DNA from 3 places in the Tatumella citrea genome. Region 2 is predicted to be linked to each of the others. Evidence: predicted binding sites of a transcription regulator. Region 2 holds the regulator's gene; each other region holds the start of a gene.
What was found. The regulator LexA, encoded in region 2, represses DNA repair genes until DNA is damaged. The targets are predictions, from matches to a motif close to TNCTGTATGTACATACAGNA.

Region 1 (7,626 bases), 2.1 Mb from region 2:
ACATTCAGTACCATCAGTTGCGTAATGAGTGGCGATACAGCGAAATTTTATTCCGTTTTCAGCGCCTGATGCACATGCAGGCTGGTGCCTGCCGTCAGGTCGCTCATTCCGTGATTATGAAGCAGCCATATCATCATGACTCCCGGTTTGAACGGGCATTCTTCCATCTGCAACAAGCGTTGGATCGCCTGGCGCTTCACTCACCGGGAGACCCTCAGTCACGGGGCTTACACTGGTTATTGCGTAATCTGAAAGCGATAGATGACCAGTTGATCTCTATTGCTTCGGAACAGCTACTGAATAATTTATGGCTGAACAGTGATACGCATCTTTCACAGGAAGGGCTAACTGGCTGGCAGGACGTCAGGGTTCGTCTGACCCGCCATCTGAGCCCAAAATCGGCTCTGTTTCGTCATGCGGTTCGCGTGTCAGTGGTTCTGTGTGTCGGTTATGCGTTTATTATGCTGACCGGTATGGACCGGGGCTACTGGATATTACTGACCAGTTTATTCGTCTGCCAGCCAAACTACGCAGCAACCAAAAAGCGTCTGGCTCTGCGAATCATTGGTACTCTTGCCGGAATTATTATCGGCCTGCCGGTGCTGTGGCTGGTCCCCTCTATCCAGGGCCAGCTGATTTTGATAGTTATCAGCGGAGTCTTGTTTTTTGCCTTCCGGCTTATTCAGTATGCACAGGCAACAATATTTATCACCTTACTGGCGCTACTCAGCTTCAATCTGTTAGGTGAAGGTTTTGATGTCGCTTTACCCAGAATTATAGACACACTCATCGGTTGTGCTCTTTCCTGGATGGCTGTTGCCTGGATTTTCCCGGACTGGCGCTATCGTCAGTTACCTGACGTGATTAACAAAGCACTGGCTGCGAATAACAGATATCTGGACGCAATTCTCGAGCAATATCACGAGGGTAAAGATAATCGTATGTCCTATCGTGTTGCCCGCAGGGATGCGCACAATGCTGATGCGGAACTGGCACTGGTTATTTCTAATCTGAACAGTGGAAATGACCTGACTTTACCAGTCAAGGATCTGGCGTTCAGAGTGCTATGCCTCAATCACAGTTTCCTCAGTTACATCTCAGCATTAGGGGCCCACAGGGAAAAGACCGGACGAGAGGACTTATTGCAGTTATTGGACGATACCGTCAGCCTGTCAGAAAACATTGTGCAAACAACCCCTGACAGCGAGCAGCAGATTACCGAAAAGCTGCATGTTCTGATTAAAGAGATGAACAATATTGAAGCCAATCCGGAAAGCCGGGAGCCGGTGATGCTACAACAGATTGGCTTGTTACTGAAAGTGCTCCCTGATCTTATCAGCATCAGGAAGGAGTTGAAGGCCCTTTAGTCCCTTTACGCAGGGTAATTATCGGACTCTGAGTAAATTGCTGATACCAGTGTTTAAGCTCATCTCTGACCTCTCTGGCCAGCACTTCCTGGTGCTGTCCAGAGATTGCGCCTTGTAATGCGTACAATGTTTTCAGACCAAGATGGCGATTTTTACTTCTGAGCCTCGCCCAACATTGTTTGGCACCCAGATCACGTAACCGGCTCACCGTGGTGACTCCAACTTCAATCAGTAACATTTCCAGGCGAATACTCAGATTAGGCAAATCTTTAAGCCGTTGGCAGTTGAGTTGTGCTTCACGCAAGGCTCTGGCTTCATTCAGGGATCCCCGGGATAGGGCCAGCAGATCATCGGTGTGGTGCCAGAGTCTGGAATCTACTTTAAAGTAATTCAGGCTAATACATTGCCCACGTTTGTGGAAAATAAATGGCTGTAATGCGCGTTGTTGCAGGTAACGCTGCATAGTTTCGCTCGCCCGCAAATACAGCTCACCATCACTCACCAGTGCAAACACAATCTTTTCCACTGATAAGGAGTACCCACCAAACTGGGTACGTGACTGAATTTCGCCGAGTTCAGCCAACTGTTTCTTCGATTCTTCAACACGTTGAACGGATATATTCATCGCGAACCTCCCTGGTTCAGGCAATGGAACAGATGCCAATAAAATAATATTTATCAACATGTTGGAAGGTAAACAAAAGCTATTAGATGTTCAATGTATAAATCACGGTTTGGTGAGTTAGTTTCAGATTCTGCGAACTGTTTTCAGAAAAATGATTGATCTTTGTTCATAACAGGAATACTGTATATCCATACAGTTTATTGCGGATGGGTAAAAAAATGCGTACTCAGCTACTGAAATCAGAGACTTTTAACGTTCACCGTCACTCAGCCCCCTCTTCTGAGGCTTGCGGCTGCATCAGTGAGCTAAGTTATCATGCACAGCATCCTGCCCTGCTGAACAGTTTACTGCTACCTTTATTGAAGCAACTCAGTGAACAGTCACGCTGGCAGCTCTGGCTGACCCCGGCTCATAAACTAAACCGCCACTGGCTGCAGCAATCAGGCTTGCCACTGGATAAAAGCATGCAGGTGCCGTCACTCACCACTGAAGGGGGTGTCAGAGCAATGGCCAAAGCACTTCGCTCAGGTAATTTTAGTGTGGTTGTTGCCTGGTTGCCCGGACATTTGACAGCCGCTGAACGCGAAGAACTCGAACAGGCAGCAAAAGAGGGTCGTACTCTTGGTTTGATTATGCGGGAAGAAAATGACTTTAATTATTCCGGCAGACAGGAAAATCGATTGAAAATTCAGTCTCCCTTACTACATTGAGCTAAAATAAGATTTTTCCCAGGAAAAATTGCGTGAAGAAAAATAAATTACTGATGCCGCGCGACATTCCTGAGCCAACAATGGTTTAAGGCCAATTTGTGATGGGTTTGTTGAGCAGAGTTCAGTTTTAAATGTAACAAACTGTGTACGTTTTGCTGTTTTTTTACTGTACAACATCATATCCTACTTGTAACTTTCTAATCTCGTTGTAGACTTTAGCTCGCCAGGGTGCTCAATAATCTCCTTTTTGGCAGAGTAAAAATCGAGCGATATAACCCGGCGAAGGATTACAACCAAGAGCAACATTTATGCTCATTGCCTATTTTGGATGATAACGAGGCGCAAAATGAAAAAGACAGCTATCGCAATTGCAGTGGCACTGGCAGGTTTCGCTACCGTAGCGCAGGCCGCACCGAAAGATAACACCTGGTACACCGGTGGTAAACTGGGCTGGTCTCAGTACCACGATACCGGGTTCTACGGTAACAACTACGACGTCAGTAACGCTCCTAAGAAAAACCAGCTGGGTGCCGGTGCATTCGTTGGCTATCAGGCAAACCAGTACCTGGGCTTTGAACTGGGTTATGACTGGTTAGGCCGCATGCCTTACGGTTCAACTAACCACGGTGCTTTCAAAGCACAGGGCGTTCAGTTAGCAGCTAAACTGAGCTACCCAATCATGGACGATCTGGACGTGTATACCCGTCTGGGCGGCATGGTATGGCGTGCAGACAGCAAAGACTACCGCAATGGTTACTCTGACCACGATACCGGTGTTTCTCCACTGGCAGCAGTTGGTGTTGAATACGCAATCACTCAGAACTGGGCAACCCGTCTGGATTACCAGTGGGTTAACAACATCGGTGATGCACAGACCGTTGGTGCACGTCCTGATAACTCAATGCTGAGTGTTGGTGTTTCTTACCGTTTCGGTCAGGATGATGCTCCAGCCCCTGTTGCAGCTCCGGCACCAGCTCCGGCCCCGGTTGTTGAAACCAAACACTTTACTCTGAAATCAGACGTACTGTTTAACTTCAACAAAGCAACTCTGAAACCAAGCGGCCAGCAGGCTCTGGATCAGCTGTACACCCAGCTGAGCTCTGTAGATCCTAAAGATGGTTCTGTTGTTGTTCTGGGCTTCACCGACCGTATCGGTTCAGCACAATACAACCAGAAACTGTCTGAGCAGCGCGCACAGTCTGTTGTTAACTACCTGATTTCTAAAGGTATCCCTTCTAACAAAATCTCTGCACAAGGTATGGGTAAATCTGACCCAGTTACCGGTAGCACCTGTGACAACGTGAAAGGCCGTGCTGCCCTGATCGATTGCCTGGGTCCAGACCGTCGTGTTGAGATCGAAGTTAAAGGTATCAAAGACGTTGTTACTCAGCCACAGGGCTAATAAGTAACAGCGTAAAAAAACCCCGCCTAAGCGGGGTTTTTTATTGGTGGCGGTAAAGCAACCCGCCTGAACATAATGATAGCTGTCAGCCTATTTACTCTCAGAACCCTGCCCGAGAATTGATTGCAGATCCTGCTTCAGTGAAGACATCTGCGAAGCATATTTTTCTTTCCTTTCCGCATCCTCAATCAACTGAACAATCGTTTCTGACAATGTATTGTTGCGACGCTGTGCCAGCCCCGCCAGTCGTTGCCATACCAGGTATTCGAGATCGATTGATTTCTTGCGGGTATGCTGGTGCTCCGCGTTAAAATGCCTTTTCCTGCGAGCCCTGATAGTTTGCTTCATCCGGTTAAACAACACCGGATTCATATGTTGTTCAATCCAGCCAGCAATCTCTCCGGGCCGGTGTTCAAGAGTGATCAGTATTCTCACCGCTTCTTCCGCAGCACTCTGTTCCGGATATCGGGTGATGGCTTCACCTTCCCTGTGCTTTTTCACCAGGTACTTCCATTTCCAGCCGGACTCCAGATTCTCAAGTTGCAGATATTTCATCGGGGTCTCATCATCTTCAGGTATCAGAATAAGAATAACAGTTTTTTTCGCCGCTGTAGTAAGGATTACTTTAGCCTATTCTGTGCTGTACGCCTATCAAAGCACGCTGTTTCATCCCCTTATTTCCTGTATAATCGTCGCTTTCTTTACACCGGATAAATGCGATTACTTTGATCAGCTCTCAACTTTCCTGGCAAGCCCTGCAGCCGGATACCAGCCAATATGAGGCTGCTTTCTCCCGGCCGTCCGATGATGATGACGATATTCAGGCATCTGTACAGCCCCGTTTAATGAACGCTTTGGCCTATTTAGACAGTCAGACCCTAATGACAGTGCTGATGGTACGTAGTCAGGAAAATACTGACTATCTTTCCCGAATTGCCTCCGCCTGTATGGCGGTGTCTGAATCCGATCCAGAGAATCCTGCTGTTGCCCAAGGTTGGAATTACCAGCAACAGACTGACGGTAGTTATTTACTTGCGGAAGCCCCGGCAGACCAGGCATTATTCTGCCAGCAATCCGGGATTTATTTCAGTGAATGGGTCGAATGCAGCGAATTGTTCGGAGTTGTTCGCCAACAGGGTAACAAACTGGTTCCTGAGCCTGGCTTACTCCATCAGGCTAACGGAGGGACACTGATCCTTTCCGTTCGAACCCTGCTTGAACAACCTCTGATGTGGTTGCGCCTCAAAAAATACCTTACCAACGGTTCTTTTGAATGGGTTCCGGCTGATGAACGTAAGCCCTTCCCTTTTGCTTTGCCAGCCTTGCCTCTGAATGTAAAACTGATCCTGTGTGGCGATCGTGATGCTCTGGCAGCGTTTCAGGAATCGGAGCCTGAACTGATGGAGAATGCTCTTTATAGCGAATTTGAAGAGCAGTGGCGTATCCACGATGATGAAGATATGACGCTATGGTGTGAGTGGGTAAGAACCCTGTGCCGTGAGCTCATGTTGCCTGAAATTGCTGATGATGGCTGGCCACTGTTGGTGGTTGAAGGTTGTCGTTATACCGGTGATCAAACCTTGCTACCACTTTGCCCACGCTGGATACAGCGACAACTGATGGACGCGGTGACTTACGGTGGCGAAATTAATGCTGAATCATTGCGTGGTGCGCTGGAAGCCAGAGTATGGCGTGAAAGCTTTCTCCCTGAAAGAATGCAGGAAGAAATCAGCGAACAACAGATTCTTATTGATACTGATGGTGAAGTGACTGGTCAGGTCAACGGATTGTCTGTACTGGATTTCCCTGGTCATCCGCGCCCCTGGGGTGAGCCATCACGTATTACCTGTGTGGTTCATTACGGCGATGGCGAAGTAATGGATATTGAACGAAAAGCTGAACTGGGCGGTAATCTTCATGCTAAAGGTATGATGATTATCCAGGCGTATCTGATTTCTGAGCTTGAACTCGAACAACAATTGCCTTTCAGTGCATCAATGGTGTTTGAACAGTCATATTCAGAAGTTGACGGAGACAGTGCCTCGCTGGCTGAACTTTGTGCCTTAGTCAGTGCCTTATCTCAGCAACCGCTGTCGCAGTCAATCGCGGTTACCGGTTCAGTAGATCAGTTGGGTAATATTCAGCCGGTTGGCGGGCTCAATGAAAAAATCGAAGGTTTTTTCACGGTATGCTCTCAACGGGAGCTCACCGGCAAACAAGGGGTGATTATTCCGCAAACGAATGTCCGTCACCTTTCGCTAAGTACTGAAGTGGTGGAAGCGGTAAAAGCAGGACAGTTTCACTTGTGGGCAGTAGACAGTGCTGAAGAAGCTATTGAATTACTCACTGGTAAGAAATGGCGTGCTGATGACGAAAGCGAGGATCTTTTATCGCTGATCCAGGAGCGTATTACCAGAGCAACTCAACCTGAAACCAGAGGCGGTACAGGGCTGTTACGTTGGCTTAACTGGTTCAACCAGCGTTAATCGGACTTGCTCAGCGTACAACTGTAAGCTATTCTCCCCAATTCACAAATTTAAGGCTAAAAACAGACATGGTAGATAAACGCGATTCCTATACAAAAGAAGACCTTGCTGCCTCCGGACGCGGAGAGCTATTTGGCGAGAATGGCCCGCCATTACCAGCAGGGAACATGCTGATGATGGACCGTGTCGTCAAAATGTCCGAAACGGGTGGTAAGTACGATAAAGGTTTCGTTGAAGCTGAATTAGATATCACTCCTGATTTATGGTTTTTTGCCTGCCATTTCGTCAATGACCCGGTTATGCCTGGTTGTCTGGGCCTGGATGCTATGTGGCAACTGGTTGGTTTTTACCTTGGCTGGCTGGGTGCCGAAGGTAAAGGACGTGCACTGGGTGTAGGTGAAGTTAAATTCACCGGACAGGTATTACCGACAGCGAAGAAAGTCACTTACAAAATCCACTTCAAACGCGTTATCAATCGCAAGTTGGTAATGGGTGTTGCTGATGGAGAAGTTTTCGTTGATGGTCAGTTGATCTACAACGCTAACGATCTGAAAGTGGGTCTGTTCAAGGACGCTGCGGCGTTCTAATCCAGATTCAGCTATATCTTCTAAAGGCGGGTTTTCCCCGCCTTTTTTGTTTCTGTTATTCCACTGTTATCTGAGTTATCTGCTGCGACTGAGCAGGCTCGCCGATTCCCCTTATGTTACCTGTGTTATATCAATCTCCGGTTATCCTGCGGATATAACAGGACTGCCCCGGACCTGAATATTCCGGATGAAACCCTTCTGACTTACATCACAACGCTTAGCAGAGTAACCGCTTTTGGCTCACGTCAGGCTGACTGCCACACAATACATTTATGCCGGAAACCCGGGCGCCGGGGAATCAAGCTAAGCCGGGTAAATCAGCAGTGAAAATCATTATTTTATCTGCTGGTGATTTGAGGAAGTTATCAGAGAACAAGTCGGTGCGGGGTGTTATGAAATGCAGGACAGAAATCAGAGTGAAGTGAAACAGTACCGGTAGTAGTTTTTGC
Region 2 (7,626 bases):
TTTCATACCGGCGAAGAATCTTCATCCTATTTGCTGATAGAAGGGATTGTCATTTATTTCCTGTACTTTGAGTTTATCGCCTTGATTGTGAAATATTTTCAGTCCGGTTTTCATTTCCCGCTGCGTTATTTTATCTATATCGGTGTGACGGCGATCATTCGTTTAATCATTGTTGACCATAAAAATCCCTTTGATACGTTATGCTACTCCGCTGCACTGTTGATTCTGGTCGGGACTCTTTGGCTGGCGAATTCAAAAAGACTGAAAAGGGAATAATCGCTGTTTCAGGATTCAGATTATGCTGTTTTACCAGGGTCTACTGCACAGAAGATCCTGCTCAACAGGTGTGAGTCTGCTATAGTGCCGCAGTGAAATGCTCTGCGGCACTCTCCTTAGATTACCGTCGCGATAATAACTGATTTTCCGGGAACCCGAATGTCTGTACAGGAACTTCTCAAACTCTATCAGCTTCAATGGCTGTCACTGAGCGCGCCAGAGCTGTCCCCCGGGGTCCGAAGCTGGCTGTTTGAGGAACTTTCAATGACCACCAGACTGGAGTCTTACTGCCAGTCATTAACGGTTGATGTGCTACGGGAAGGGTTTATCGATAGTCAGTCGTTACTGGCACATGAAGCCGGGGATTGTGCATTTGACCACCAACAACGCTACTGGCTGCGTGAAGTCATGCTCAGCGGCGACAATGTTCCCTGGCTGATGGGACGAACCATTTTGCCGGAATCAACGCTGACAGGACGTGATGCAGCACTGACCTCACTCGGGGAATGCCCGTTAGGTCGTTACTTATTTTCTTCGCCATTACTGAGTCGTGATTTTATTCGTCCCGGAAAAAATGATGATTTGTGGGGCAGATATTCATTACTTCGTCTTTCTGGAAAGCCCCTGATGTTAACCGAAATTTTTTTACCGTCATCTCCCCTGTACCAGGACGGAGTGAAAGGATGACAGGATCTGTGCAGGACACCGTAAAAGTAACCAAATTCCAGGCGTACAAACGCCTGATGCGTATCGATAAACCTATCGGTACTTTGTTATTAATGTGGCCAACTCTCTGGGCGCTATGGCTGGCCGGGCTGACATTGCCGCCGCTATCTGTACTGGTGGTCTTTGTTCTGGGCGTTATTGTGATGCGTGCTGCCGGTTGTGTGATCAATGATTATGCCGACAGAAAAGTAGATGGTCATGTGAAACGGACCAAACTACGGCCATTACCCGCCGGGCTGGTCACAGAAAAAGAAGCAAAAATATTATTTATCAGCCTGGTGCTAGTGGCATTTTTGCTGGTGCTGACCATGGGCAGTCAAACCGTGTTGTTATCTGTCGGTGGGCTGGTGCTGGCCAGCGCATACCCGTTTATGAAGCGCTATACGCATCTGCCGCAGGTGGTGCTGGGGGCGGCATTTGGCTGGGCTATCCCTATGGCATGGATGGCTGTGAGTGGGTGCTTACCTTTAGCCTGCTGGCTGGTATTTCTGGCAAATGTCTGCTGGACGGTCGCTTATGATACGCTGTATGCCATGGTCGATCGTGATGATGATCTGAAGATTGGAGTAAAATCGACGGCAATTCTGTTTGGCCGTCATGACAAACTGATTATTGGTTTGTTGCAGTTAGCAACCCTGGTTCTGCTGATTATTGCCGGTAGCTTACTGGGTCTGAATGGCTGGTTTTATCTCTCTCTAGTGGTCGCTGCCGGTTTCTTTATTTATCAGCAACGTCTGGCTGCCGGACGTGACAGAGATGCCTGCTTCCAGGCGTTTCTGAATAATAATTATGTCGGACTGGTGATTTTTGCCGGCATCGTCCTGAGTACTTTACCTTTTATTAATCTGATGTAGCCGGTATCAGCAAAACAAAAGGGCGCTCCCGTTAAGGAGCGCCCTTTTTGCTGGCGACAGCAATCACCGGTAATTATTCGCTGTCGCTGGCAATACCATTTTCGATGGTCTGACGGACATCGCTGGTGGTCAGGTCCAGCAGAATTTGCCGCATCATCCCTGTTTTCGACAGATCAGCATCATCTTTATCACTGATATAGCCTTCGTCACGCAAAGTAAGCACTAACCCGGTAAATACAGCTTTATCGAAGAATTCTGGTGCATTAATGCCATGCAATACTGACAGTCGCTGTGCCAGGGTCCGGCTCTCTTTTTCCAGCGTTCCCCGGTTAATCGATGGTTTTGCATTCAGTATGGCAAAGGTAATGGCGTAGCGTTGTAGTGTCTCTCTGACACCAGCAGCCAGCAACCCAAGCACCCGGGCATTTTCAGGAACTACTGTGAAGTGATCATTTGCTTGTGAAATCAGTTGTTGATTGACCAGCTCAGCACACAGACTATCAAGTACATCTGGTAACTCCGCAGTTTCCCAACGCAGGAACAATTCACTTTTCAACATCGGATAAATCAGTGTGACTTGCTGCAGCAAATCGTGTTTGCTCACCGTTTTATGCTGATGAATAATCGCAGCAATCAGCGACGGCATGACCAGCAGATGCAGAATATTATTCCGGTAATAGGTCATCAACACTGCCTGCTCTTTCGGCAGGATGATCATTTCACCAATGTTGTCATGTTCGGTAGTGAATTTATTCATGCTCATGGCATGATCAATTAATTCCTGAGCACTCATTTCCGGAACCGTGCTGCCACTGGTGTAAGGCACGTTACGCAATAAGCTGGTGTAACACTCCAGCTGCTGAATCAGCTGCTCACGGGTCAGTGAACGTTGCGGTGATGCCAGCAATGCGGTAACGCACAGGTTCATGGCATTAGCAGCGCCGGCATTGTTAATCCGTACCATCACCTGACGAGCAATGTCATTAACGACCGGGGTCATCCATGCCGGGCGTTGTGGTTCAATCGGATCGATGGCTTCGCGCCATTCCGGGACATTATTATTCAGATAGTTAACCAGCGGCAGAGGCTCTCCGAAGTTAACGTAACCTTGCCCCAGATTGCGCAGCTTGCGTAACCCACGCAACATCTGCAACAGGCTCTCTTTCTCTTTGGTCGCTCCGCGCAACTCTTTGGCATAAGTCGCGACTTCCATTACGTGCTCATAACCAATATAGATGGGGATCAACGTAATTGGCCGGTTACCACCACGCAGCATCGCCTGCAGGGTCATGGTCAGGGTGCCGGTTTTTGGCTCAAGTAACCGTCCGGTACGGGAACGGCCGCCTTCAACAAAATATTCTACCGAATAGCCACGGCTGAATAATTCACCGAGATATTCACGGAATACTGTTGAATACAGTTTGTTGCCTTTAAAGGTCCGGCGGATAAAGAAAGCGCCCAGATGGCGGAAAATCGGCCCGGCAGGCCAGAAGTTCAGGTTAATCCCGGCCGCAATATGCGGAGGTACCAGCCCCTGATGATACAGCACATAGGAAAGCAGCAGGTAATCCATATGGCTGCGATGGCAGGGCACATAGACCAGTTCATGACCGTCCTGAGCCAGCTGGCGAATGCGTTCGCCACCGCTGACATTAATGCCTTTATACAACCGACTCCACAGCCAGCCCATTACACGGTCTGTGATACGAATGGCTTCATAGGTAAAATCAGCAGCAATCTCTTCCATCATGGCCACTGCATTTTTCTGTGCCATATCGTAGGAGATTTTCTTACTGCGAGCCTCATCTTCCACGGCTTTGGCAATGGCTTTGGATTGCAGCAATTTATTGAACAGATCCTGACGAGCAGGCAGGCGTGGGCCTACCGCTGCCAACCGCTGGCGGGAAAAATGGATATGCGCCACCCGGGATAATTTATGGGCAATGGTCTGATCTGTGCCATGCTCATCCGCCATCTGTCGCAGAGAGACTTTTGGCGAAAAGCGCACAAAGCTGTCGCGGCCGAGCCACAGGATAGCGAAGAATTTCTGTATTCCGTTCAGCTCGCGCAGCAGCGGGGTATTTCCGCCCTGAATCTCTTTACCTGGCGCACGACCGAACATCACTGATACCGGAACCAGCTGAACATCCAGTGCCGGATTATTGCGGTGCAAATCCAGGTAATCATGGAATATTTTGACGGTTTCCTGATTCGGGGTGAAATAGGGCAGCAACCGTGGCCCGTCATGGATAAACACATGACGTGGCAGGAAATGACCATCTATCTCAACAGGCAGCAATGGATCAGGCAGATCATGCTTCAGGCACTGCTCCCGCATCGCCAGGAGATCGGCTTTGGAATCATACGGAAATACATAGATAATAGGACGCGTGGGATCCAGACCCAGTTCGGAGACAGGGTCTCCCGGTATCACCTTGCTGTTAACCAGCAAAGATAATGGAAAACTCAGTAATTTATAATAAAGTTTACGCCAACCTGACATAGACAAATCTGCAGCCTCTTATGTTAGCAAAGCGGCGCAAGCATACCAGAAACTGCAAAGAATATCTGTGAGGATGCAAGTAAACATGTCTGAGAATGACGGAAATTTTATCACGAAAAGGAGTAACCCCTGATGGCGGGTACAACAGCAGGATGGCGGCGGGTAATTAAAGCGGCAGGCTACTCGTGGCAAGGATTGCGGGCAGCATGGAAACACGAAGCCGCCTTTCGCCAGGAAACTGTGCTTGCTGTCGTGGCGGTGATTATTGCTGCCTGTCTGAAGATAGACACGGTATCGCGTATTCTGTTGATTGGTTCAGTAGTACTGGTGATTATTGTTGAAATTCTGAATAGTGCTATTGAGGCGGTCGTAGACCGTTTCGGACCGGAGCTCCATCCTTTATCTGGTCGGGCAAAAGATATGGGCTCCGCGGCGGTGTTTATCGCTTTACTGTTGGCAGCCTTTGTCTGGGTTTCAGTATTGTGGCAGTGGTGGTGAGTGGTGGAATAGTAACCGACAGTTGTTTGTTTTATGACGGTTTTTAGTTTTCATTTCCCAAATACCTGTATATACTCACAGCGACTGTATAAACAACCAGGGGGCGGGATGAAAGCATTAACCAGCAGGCAGCAGCAGGTCTATGACCTGATTCGCGACCATATTCAACAGACAGGGATGCCACCGACTCGCGCTGAGATTGCTTCCCGACTGGGATTTCGCTCCCCTAATGCTGCTGAGGAGCATCTGAAAGCTCTGGCCCGCAAAGGCGTGATTGAGATTGTTTCAGGTGCCTCACGTGGCATCCGGTTATTGATGGAAGAAGAGACAACCGAAGGACTGCCACTGATTGGACGGGTTGCGGCAGGTGAGCCACTGCTGGCTGAGCAGCATATTGAAAGCCATTTTCAGGTGGATCCGGCCCTGTTTAAGCCAGCGGCTGATTTCCTGCTGAGAGTCAGCGGTACATCGATGAAAGACATTGGTATTATGGACGGTGATCTGCTGGCTGTTCATAAAACCCAGGATGTGCGAAACGGTCAGGTAGTGGTTGCCAGAATCGACGATGAAGTCACGGTTAAACGCTGGAAAAAGCAGGGTAATACCGTACATCTTCTGCCGGAAAACAGTGAGTTTTCCCCTATTGTTGTCGATGTCCGTGAACAAAACCTGACGGTAGAAGGCCTTGCTGTTGGTGTTATTCGCAACGGTGAATGGCTGTAAACTACAGTCATCTGTTCCGGTATCCGGTTTTTCGGCCGGTACTGTAATCCCGGCCATGCGGGGCGTTCTGAAATAGCGACCCCGGGCCCGAAATTTTCGGGCCTGCCTGTCTTAGTCAGTTTTCTGTGAAATAACCTATTCCCCGTCGCCGTATTCAGCTGCAGGATAATCCATGTCTTTTTTTAACCGTACCGATAAACAGCTCTGGCGACTGGCGTTGCCAATGATTCTGTCGAATATCTCCGTACCGTTGTTGGGACTGGTTGATACTGCAGTCATTGGTCATCTGAACAGTGCGGTGTATCTGGGTGGAGTTGCAGTAGCAACCACCATTACCAGCTTTCTGTTTATGTTATTACTTTTCCTGCGAATGAGTACCACGGGGCTGACGGCTCAGGCCTGGGGTGGAAAAAATAACCCGGCGCTGGTCCGTGCACTGGTGCAACCGATGATTGTCAGCCTGCTGGCAGGTGTGCTGTTTTTATTGTTTCGGCAGCCGCTTAGCCATCTTGCCACTCTGGTTATCGGTGGGGATCCGGCTATTTTGCAGCAGGCTCGCGAATTTATTGATGTTCGCTGGCTAAGCGCACCGGCGACTTTTGCTAACCTGGTTATTCTGGGATGGTTGCTGGGTGTTCAGTATGCCAGAGCACCTGTCATTCTGTTGGTCGCGGGGAATCTGGTAAATATTATTCTGGAGTTGTTGCTGGTTCTGCATCTGCACATGGGGGTGCGGGGCGCGGCCGGGGCAACAGTGATTGCCGAATATGTGACATTGCTGACTGGTATGGTGCTGGTGTGGCGGGTGCTTAACCGTCAGGGAATTCAGCTGCGTTCATTACCGGGCGGTTGGCGGGGAGACATCAAACGGGTACTGGGCCTGAACCGTGATATTTTGCTGCGTTCATTGCTGCTGCAGATCTGTTTTGCCTCGCTGACGATGACAGGAGCCAGACTGGGAGGCGACATTGTCGCGGTGAACGCCTTGCTGATGATGTTTCTGTCGTTTACCTCCTATGCGCTCGATGGATTTGCTTACGCAGTAGAGGCAGTTTCTGGTGAGGCCTATGGCGCCCGGCAATCAGGGCGGTTACCGGAAGTCTGGCATGCTTCCTGCCGTCAGGCCGGGATCGTGGCTGTGGCATTCTCACTGATTTATGCACTGGCCGGACCCTATATTGTCAATATGTTGACATCCTTACCCTCGCTACGGCAACTGGCCGATCACTATCTGATCTGGCAGGTTATTTTACCAATCGCAGGGGTAGGATGTTATCTGCTGGACGGTTTATTTGTTGGTGCTACCCGCGGTAAAGAGATGCGGAACAGTATGGCGGTAGCTGCTGTAGGTTTTGGCCTGACGCTGTGCACCATCCCCTGGCTGGGAAATCACGGAGTATGGCTGGCTTTGTGTGTGTTTATGCTGCTGCGCGGGATCACTTTGTGGCGACGCTGGAATTACCATCAGCGCCATCAGAGCTGGTTTGCTCCCTGAGAAACGTCAACGGGTGACTAACGTCCGGGGCGCTTTTTTGTTTCAGTAGTATGATCATGCTGGCAATGGTCCGGGGTCTCACAGGCCGCAATTTCTGCGCATTTTTCGCATAAGCCATGCACTTCTATGACCGTATGACGCAGCGCAAATCCCGCCAGTTTAGCCTGGGTACCAATCAGCTTTTCTACGCCTTCAGCATGCCGTTCACTGACCGAAGCACAATGGTCGCAAATTAACATCACCGAAGTGTGAGATGGGTGTTCAAAATGCGGGCAGACCACGTAACTGTTGTTGGAGGCCACCCGGTGAATAAAACCCTGCTCCAGCAGGAAATCCAGTGCGCGGTAGACTGTTGGGGGTTTAGCCTGCGGTTCACTAATCCGTAGTTTATCCAGCAGATCATAAGCACTGATCGCACCATACTGTTCAGCCATCAGACGTAAAACTTCAGCACGCTGGGTCGTCATACGCACCCCACGCTTCATGCAAAGGTTCTGCGCCTCAGCAAGAATTTGTGCAGGAAGTTGGTTTTGCATGATAGCTTTCTCCGA
Region 3 (7,626 bases), 1.6 Mb from region 2:
TTTGTTCAGCTGATCCGGGCGAATATCTGCCCCCATCACTGCCGGTATGCCCATTGCACGTGTGAGGATCGCAGCATGAGAGTTAGCAGCACCATCACGCACCACCACTCCCGCCAGACGTTCCGGCGGCACTTCTGCCAGTGCAGTTGCTGTCAGTTCATCAGCCACCAGCACAAAGCGTTCCGGCCAGGCGTTGGTGCCCTGCAGGCTGTCATCAAGATGAAACAGCAGACGCTGTCCCAGTTCTCGGATATCTCCACTGCGTTCACGCAGGTAGGCATCTTTCAGGTCGGCAAACTGTCCGGCGTACTGTTCGATCACCGTTTTCACTGCCCATTCCGCGACAGATCCACGGTCGATTTCCGCCAGCAGATCTTTCTTCAGGCGTGGATCACTGAGCAGGTGGGAATAGAGATCGAAAATTGCGGCGCTTTCTTTCTGCACACTGGTGGTAAAACGTTTACTGTAACGGCGAAACTCATCACCGGATTCACTAATGGCCAGCAGTAAACGTTCTTTTTCCTGGGCGATATCCAGCGTTGAAGCCTGACTTACCTGATCCAGGGTTGGCTGAATATGATCCACCCAGCCGGGTGCCACCGCCACTCCCGGAGAAGCAGCAATCGCCCGGATACGGCTTTGGCGAAATACCCCAAACAACTGTCCGACCTGGGACTGAGAAAGTAACGTACCCACCTGAGTGGCCAGGGTCATAAGGAACGACTCTTCGGTTTCATCAAAAGAGCGCAGCTCCCGCTGCTGTACGACCAACACCCCCATGACCTGACGGCGGTTGATAATAGGCGCCCCGAGGAACGAACGGTAGTTTTCCTCTTTTACCGACGGAATAATTTTAAAACTGGGGTGGCTTTGGGCATCGGCAAGGTTAATCGGCTCGGCAAGCCGACCGACCAGCCCGACAATTCCCTCATCCAGGGCAAGAGTAATGGTACGGCCCCGCGGCTTTTTCAGGCCGCGGGTCGCCATCAGGTAATAGCACTGACGCTCATGGTCGGCCAGATAAACCGAACAGACTTCAGTTTCCATCACACGGCAAATTTCGTGGACCAGAATTTCCAGTGCCTCATTTAACCGGGAGGCACTGGCAACCTTTTCGACAATATCGCGCAACTGAGTGAGCATCAGCGGCATGCTCTATCCTCTTTTTCTTCTGCCTGAGGGTTGACTGCGTTGCAGTGAATTTTCCGCGACAGACATCACGACAGTAGCAAACTCCTTCATCACACGGCGATAAACATCCCGTTTGAAAGAAACAACCTGCCGGACCGGATACCAGAAACTTACCCAGCGCCAGCCATCAAATTCGGGCGTACTGCTTCCCTGTACATTGATGGCGCCATCATGACTTTGCAGCTGTAACAGAAACCATTTTTGTTTCTGGCCGATACACACCGGCCGGGTATCCCAACGCACCAAACGTTTGGGCAACTTGTAACGTAGCCAGTTACGGGTCGAGGCGATAATGCGTACATCTTTACGATGCAACCCGACTTCTTCGAACAATTCGCGATACATCGCCTGTTCCGGGGTTTCACCAGGGTTGATTCCTCCCTGAGGAAACTGCCAGGAATGTTGTCCAAACCGCCTGGCCCACAGAACCTGTCCTTGCCTGTTACAGATCACAATCCCAACATTCGGGCGGTAGCCATCATCATCGATCACCAGACTACCTCAAAGCTATCTTCAGATAGCCTGATTGTTTCATACTCCTTACAGGCGGTAAACCATTGGCTGATGGGCTTTCAGTATAATAATTCCGGGATAACTCACAATTTTTCGCCAAGTTATAAACAGAGGAAGCCATTAACGGGCAATTTTATGCACCTTTTCTGTGGATAGCTTTGTGAAGAACGCGGGAATTCCCTGAATAATACAGTAGAGAAATGCAACTTACCTCATGAAAATATAAAAATATAAACCATATATAACAATAAGTTAAAAATGATATTTCGGTTAAAAAATGGCAAAAAACTTATCCGGTATAAAGAGCACTTAACTCACTGAGCAAATTTTAGCCACCGACATTTTTATCCACAGTTTATGGTGATATGTTGTCCACGAGAGCAAAAAAATGGCACTTGCTGGCAAAGTCAAGGCTGTAAATCGAACCAGTAGTCCGCTTAATTCACAGTTATCCCATTTTTCTGTGGATAACAGGGCGTATAATCCTGTTTATTATTGATGACAACGGGGTATAAACCCCGGCACATGATGCTTGTCACACAAATATCCGGATAAAAAAACACGGTTAATCATGCTATTATCTGGTTTATCCCCTGCAATTTTGCCTGTGAATGATTCACAAATTAAAGCCGGGTACTTTTTAACCAGCCTCAGGAGTTTTATGAACTACCCTTCCTCCCCATACGGAGTTCCGGAAAATGAGCAGGCGCTGATGCAACGGGCTTATGCGCTGGCAGGCCAGACGCTGGAAGAACTGGCTGCTTCACTGGCTATTCGTGTCCCGGCAGATCTGAGGCGTGATAAAGGCTGGATAGGCACATTAATCGAACTTCATCTGGGTGCCAGTGCCGGTAGTAAAGCCGAGCAGGATTTTGCTCATCTGGGAATTGAGCTGAAAACCATCCCGGTGGACCAGCTTGGTCGCCCACTGGAAACCACTTTTGTTTGCGTTGCCCCGCTGACAGGTAACAGTGGCGTTGACTGGCAACACAGCCATCTTCGGCATAAGCTGTCGCGCGTATTGTGGATTCCGGTGGAAGGTACCCGTACCATTCCTCTGAAGCAGCGCAGAATTGGTAGCCCGCTATTATGGAGCCCCTCAGAACAGGAAGATAAAATGCTGCAGGCGGACTGGGAGGAACTGATGGATATGATTGTGTTGGGTGAGGTGGATAAAATCACTGCACGCCATGGTCAGTACCTGCAAATTCGCCCTAAAGCAGCGAACAGCAAAGCCCTGACCGGGGGCATTGGCCCGCAAGGACAACCAGTGATGACCTTACCGCGCGGTTTCTATCTGAAAAAAACATTTACCGGCCCTCTGCTGGCCCGTCATTTTTTACTTTAGTCACAGAATGCAGCCCGGTTATACTCCTCGTTTAGCTTTCGTTTAGGATTAATGTGAGTATGTTCGAGTGGATTGCGGACCCCAATGCCTGGCTGGCGCTAGGGACACTGATTGTTCTTGAAGTTGTCCTTGGCATCGACAATATTATTTTTCTTTCTCTGGTTGTTTCTAAACTTCCGGAACATCAGCAAAACCGGGCCCGGCGTTTAGGGCTGATGGCGGCAATGATGATGCGACTGGCGTTGCTGGCATCCATCGCCTGGGTTGTTCGTCTGACTACTCCGCTGTTTACGCTGCTAAATCATGATTTTTCTGCCAGAGATCTGATCCTGCTGGCCGGTGGTTTATTTCTGATCTGGAAATCTGCGAAAGAGATCCATGAAACGATCGAAGGTGATGAGGAAGCACCACAAAGCCGTGTCCATTCCTTTATCGGTGCAATTATCCAAATCATGCTGCTGGATATTATCTTTAGCCTGGATTCGGTGATTACTGCTGTCGGATTATCAGACCATCTGTTTATTATGATGGCTGCCGTGGTGATTGCTGTGATGATGATGATGTTTGCTGCCAGAGCAATTGGGGAATTTGTAGAACGTCATCAGACAATAAAAATGCTGGCACTGGCATTTTTGATTCTGGTCGGTTTTACCCTGATGCTGGAAAGCTTTTCAATACATGTTCCGAAAGGCTACATCTACTTTGCGATGTTCTTCTCAATGGGTGTCGAATTACTCAATTTATTACGGGGTAAGAAAAAGTCCCATTAAGTTCCCGGATAACAGTGTGTCCGGCGGTTAACAGAAGAAAAACCCGCTGTTTTCTGCCGGATCGTTCGCTGTACATATTTAGTTACCGCTTTTTACCCGTTTATTTCTCAATTCAGACCTGTCCGGTTTGTTTACCCTGCATAAATCATTTATACCAAGAGTAATGATAATAAAACTGTCGGGGAACAGAATGAAAAATCTGAGAAAAACCGCCTTATGTGGCATTTTGCTGGGAAGCGCACTCTTAGCAGGTTGCAGCAGCCACTATGTCATGGCAACCAAAGATGGTCGGATGATCATGACCGACGGTAAACCTAAAATAGATAAAGATACCGGTCTGGTGCAATATACTGATGAAGCGGGTAATCAAATCCAGATTAACGGGGACGAAATCTCCGGTATTATCGAACGCTGAGTTGTAACTCCCGAATTATCCCCAAAGACTGCTGCCCTGAATTATGACTGTCTGATAAGACAGTCATAATGGTATAGCGGCACAGTATTGCCATATGTTTAATCATCCTGCTCCCCGGTAAGAAGGGTTTTATTCGTTTTTCCGGCTCAACGTGGTTTGTCTGTATTCTGACAGCAAAAAGTCAGGAACCCGAAATATCAGTCACTGATGATTTCGCTGCCTGCTGACGGCGGTGAAACACGGGGGAACTCTGGCTGGTCTGGACTTGCGTCGGGTGCCAGTGTAGATTTCCCCTTACCCATCATGACAACCATGACAAAAAGGAAACCAGCTATGCTCTATCATCGCATTCCCCATAGTTCGCTGGAAGTGAGTCAGCTGGGCCTGGGTACCATGACCTTCGGCGAGCAAAACAGTGAAGCCGATGCACATGCCCAATTAGATTATGCCCTCAGCCAGGGAATCAATCTGGTAGATACCGCCGAGATGTATCCGGTTCCTCCCCGTCCGGAAACTCAGGGGCTGACCGAAAAATATATTGGCAGCTGGCTGAAAAAAACTGGCAACCGCGACAAAATCATCCTGGCCAGTAAAGTTGCCGGGCCAGCCAGAGGCAACAATGCGCAGATTCGCCCCGGCCAGGCGGTTGACCGTAAAAATATCCGCGCAGCACTGGATGCCAGCCTGCAACGGCTAAATACCGATTACCTCGATTTATATCAGATCCACTGGCCACAACGTCCTGCGAACTTTTTTGGCAAACTGGGTTACCAGTACACCGAAGAAAATGTCCCGGTAACGCTGCTGGAAACTCTGGAAGCCTTATCTGAGCAGGTACGGGCAGGGAAAATCAGATATATCGGAGTGTCGAATGAAACCCCCTGGGGAGTAATGCGTTATCTGCAACTGGCAGAAAAACATGAACTGCCACGCATTGTCAGCATCCAGAATCCCTACAGCCTGTTGAATCGTAGTTTTGAAGTCGGGCTGGCAGAAATTAGCCAGTATGAAGGGGTGGAATTACTCGCCTATTCATCACTCGGGTTCGGCACACTAAGCGGTAAATACCTGAACGGTCAGCAACCTGCTAATGCCAGAAATACCCTGTTCAGCCGGTTTACCCGTTACTCCGGAGAACAGTCTGCCGGGGCTGTAGCCGCTTATGTTGCGCTGGCACAACAGCATGGACTGGACCCGTCGCAGATGGCTCTGGCGTTTGTCCGCCAGCAACCTTTTGTCGCCAGTACGTTGCTTGGCGCTACTACCCTGCAACAGCTAAAGATTAATATTGATAGTTTTAATCTGACGCTGGATGAAGAACTGATGCAGCAACTGGAAGCGATTCATCGTCGCTATACCTACCCGGCACCATAACGGGCTGTTGGTTGCCGCGGCTTGTGCCGCGGCAGATTACTGCTGTTGCTGACGTGGATGCTGGCGTTGCCGGGTCCATTGCCAGAACCATAAACCGACGATAGCCAGTGCAAACAGAGTACCAAAGGCAATCCCCGTAAATACCGCAGAAGCACCAAGCCGTACGGCCAGCGTGTAAATAGCCAGCATCACCAGCATGGCGACATTTTCACCCAGATTTTGCACCGCTATTGCCGGTCCTGCTCCCACAGAAGCCTGACCACGCACCTGCAGCAAGGCATTTAACGGCACAACAAACAGCCCGCCGCAAATACCGAGCACGATTAACCAGAAACCACCACTGTACAGATGCTGCGTCAGGGTGAACGCTACCACCACCAGCCCCACCAGAATTCCGGCTGGCATACATCTTCGGGTATGCTTCAGAGATATCAGTTTTTCCGCCAGCAATGCTCCGCCAACAATACCAATGGCGACCATCGCATTCAGTATTGTCGGGGTTTTATTATCAACAATCCCCAAAGCCACCGGCACCCACAGCACCAGCAGAAAGCGTAACGTGACTCCGGCCCCCCAGAACATACTGGTGCCGATGAGTGAAAAGCGGGTTTCAGGGTCCTGCCACAGCGTCTGTCCGTCCTGGCGGAAACGGCTGACCATCTGCCGCCAGCGCCAGTTTTTCCCAGGCTGGGCCGCCGGTAATGACGGAATCAACATATTCGCCAGCACGGCCAGCGCATAAATGACAGCACAGACCAGTAACGCCGTAGAAATATGCCAGTCGGCCAGCACACCTCCGGTCACTGATCCCAGCAGGATGGCTGCAATGGTGGAACTCTCCATCAGGCCATTGCCACGAATCAGCTGATCTTTGCTCATCAGCTCGCCAAGTATTCCGTATTTAGCCGGGGAGTAAGCTGCCGCCCCGATTCCAACTAATGCATAGCCAACAAACGGATTAAAATTAATTCCGATTAACGCAGCGCCGATAAATTTCAAGCCGTTGGCCAGCATCATCACCCGGCCTTTCGGGAAACTGTCGGCAAACTGGCCGACAAAAGGTGCCAGTAATACATAAGCCACCACAAAGACCATCTGCAGCACCGGTTGGGTCCATTCGGCATAGTCGGCACGTTTTAATACAGCCAGGGTAGCGAACAATAAGGCATTGTCACCAAAGGCAGAGAAAAACTGAGCCAGCAGTACCGGACGCAACCCGGAGGCTCGTTCGGGCGCAGGACCTGAACTCAAATCATTCATTATCACTCCTGGCAGGTTGCTGTTCCGCGTCTGCGGCCATCACTTTCAGTTGCTGGTAATCAGGTTTTCCGCTACCCAGCAACGGTAAATGAGGCAAATAACGGATATCCCGTGGGACGGTCAGCTCGCTATAACCCAACTCACGGCTGGCCTGGATTAGCCGTTCCCGGTTCAGATGCGGATCTGTGGTAAATAATACCAGGGCTTCACCGCGTAGAGGATCAGATTTAACTGATGATGCATGCTGAAAATCAGCAGAAACATGCAAAGCGACCATTTCAGGGATTTCCAGGGAAACCATTTCACCCGCCAGTTTGGCAAAGCGTTTCACCCGTCCCTGAATCTGGCAGAAACCTTCGCTGTCAAAACTGACAATATCGCCAGTGTCATACCATCCTGCTTCACTCACCCCTTCGCCATTATCTGCTACCGGCGGCTCAATCACGCCAGGGGCTTCCAGCCGCAAATACCCTTTCATCAGATTAGGGCCACTTACCTGCAAGCGCCCGCCATTTTCAATGCCCGGCACAGAGATCAGCCGGTAATCCATTGCCGGAAGGATACGCCCCACGGTGTTAAACCGGGCGGCCAGAGGCACATTGATTGATAATACCGGCGCACATTCGGTCGCCCCGTATCCCTCCAGAATACGCAGCCCAAATTTTTCCATATAGAGATCACGGGTTGAGTCACGCAACTTCTCTGCACCGGCCACCACATAACGTACCCGGGCGAAATCATAGGGATGAGCATAC

Region 1: a site for LexA is predicted at 2,171-2,190, ahead of sulA (SOS-induced cell division inhibitor SulA). Genes of this name have one in related genera too.
Region 3: a site for LexA is predicted at 2,116-2,135, ahead of mutH (DNA mismatch repair endonuclease MutH). Genes of this name have one in related genera too.

What each region holds. Positions count from the first base shown of each region.
Region 1 covers NZ_CP015579.1:1,487,695-1,495,320, reverse strand. The annotation lists gene yccS (YccS family putative transporter) at 1-1,367, shown strand, start outside; gene A7K98_RS07075 (TfoX/Sxy family DNA transformation protein) at 1,342-1,992, opposite strand; gene sulA (SOS-induced cell division inhibitor SulA) at 2,211-2,702, shown strand; gene ompA (porin OmpA) at 3,049-4,104, shown strand; gene matP (macrodomain Ter protein MatP) at 4,195-4,659, opposite strand; gene A7K98_RS07055 (AAA family ATPase) at 4,830-6,590, shown strand; gene fabA (bifunctional 3-hydroxydecanoyl-ACP dehydratase/trans-2-decenoyl-ACP isomerase) at 6,659-7,177, shown strand.
Region 2 covers NZ_CP015579.1:3,860,487-3,868,112, reverse strand. The annotation lists gene psiE (phosphate-starvation-inducible protein PsiE) at 1-276, shown strand, start outside; gene ubiC (chorismate lyase) at 436-963, shown strand; gene ubiA (4-hydroxybenzoate octaprenyltransferase) at 960-1,856, shown strand; gene plsB (glycerol-3-phosphate 1-O-acyltransferase PlsB) at 1,930-4,359, opposite strand; gene A7K98_RS18320 (diacylglycerol kinase) at 4,492-4,857, shown strand; gene lexA (transcriptional repressor LexA) at 4,966-5,580, shown strand; gene dinF (MATE family efflux transporter DinF) at 5,753-7,075, shown strand; gene zur (zinc uptake transcriptional repressor Zur) at 7,093-7,611, opposite strand.
Region 3 covers NZ_CP015579.1:949,504-957,129, reverse strand. The annotation lists gene ptsP (phosphoenolpyruvate--protein phosphotransferase) at 1-1,143, opposite strand, end outside; gene rppH (RNA pyrophosphohydrolase) at 1,156-1,683, opposite strand; gene mutH (DNA mismatch repair endonuclease MutH) at 2,366-3,052, shown strand; gene A7K98_RS04510 (TerC family protein) at 3,112-3,822, shown strand; gene A7K98_RS04505 (YgdI/YgdR family lipoprotein) at 4,013-4,237, shown strand; gene A7K98_RS04500 (NADP(H)-dependent aldo-keto reductase) at 4,571-5,611, shown strand; gene lplT (lysophospholipid transporter LplT) at 5,648-6,871, opposite strand; gene aas (bifunctional acyl-ACP--phospholipid O-acyltransferase/long-chain-fatty-acid--ACP ligase) at 6,864-7,626, opposite strand, start outside.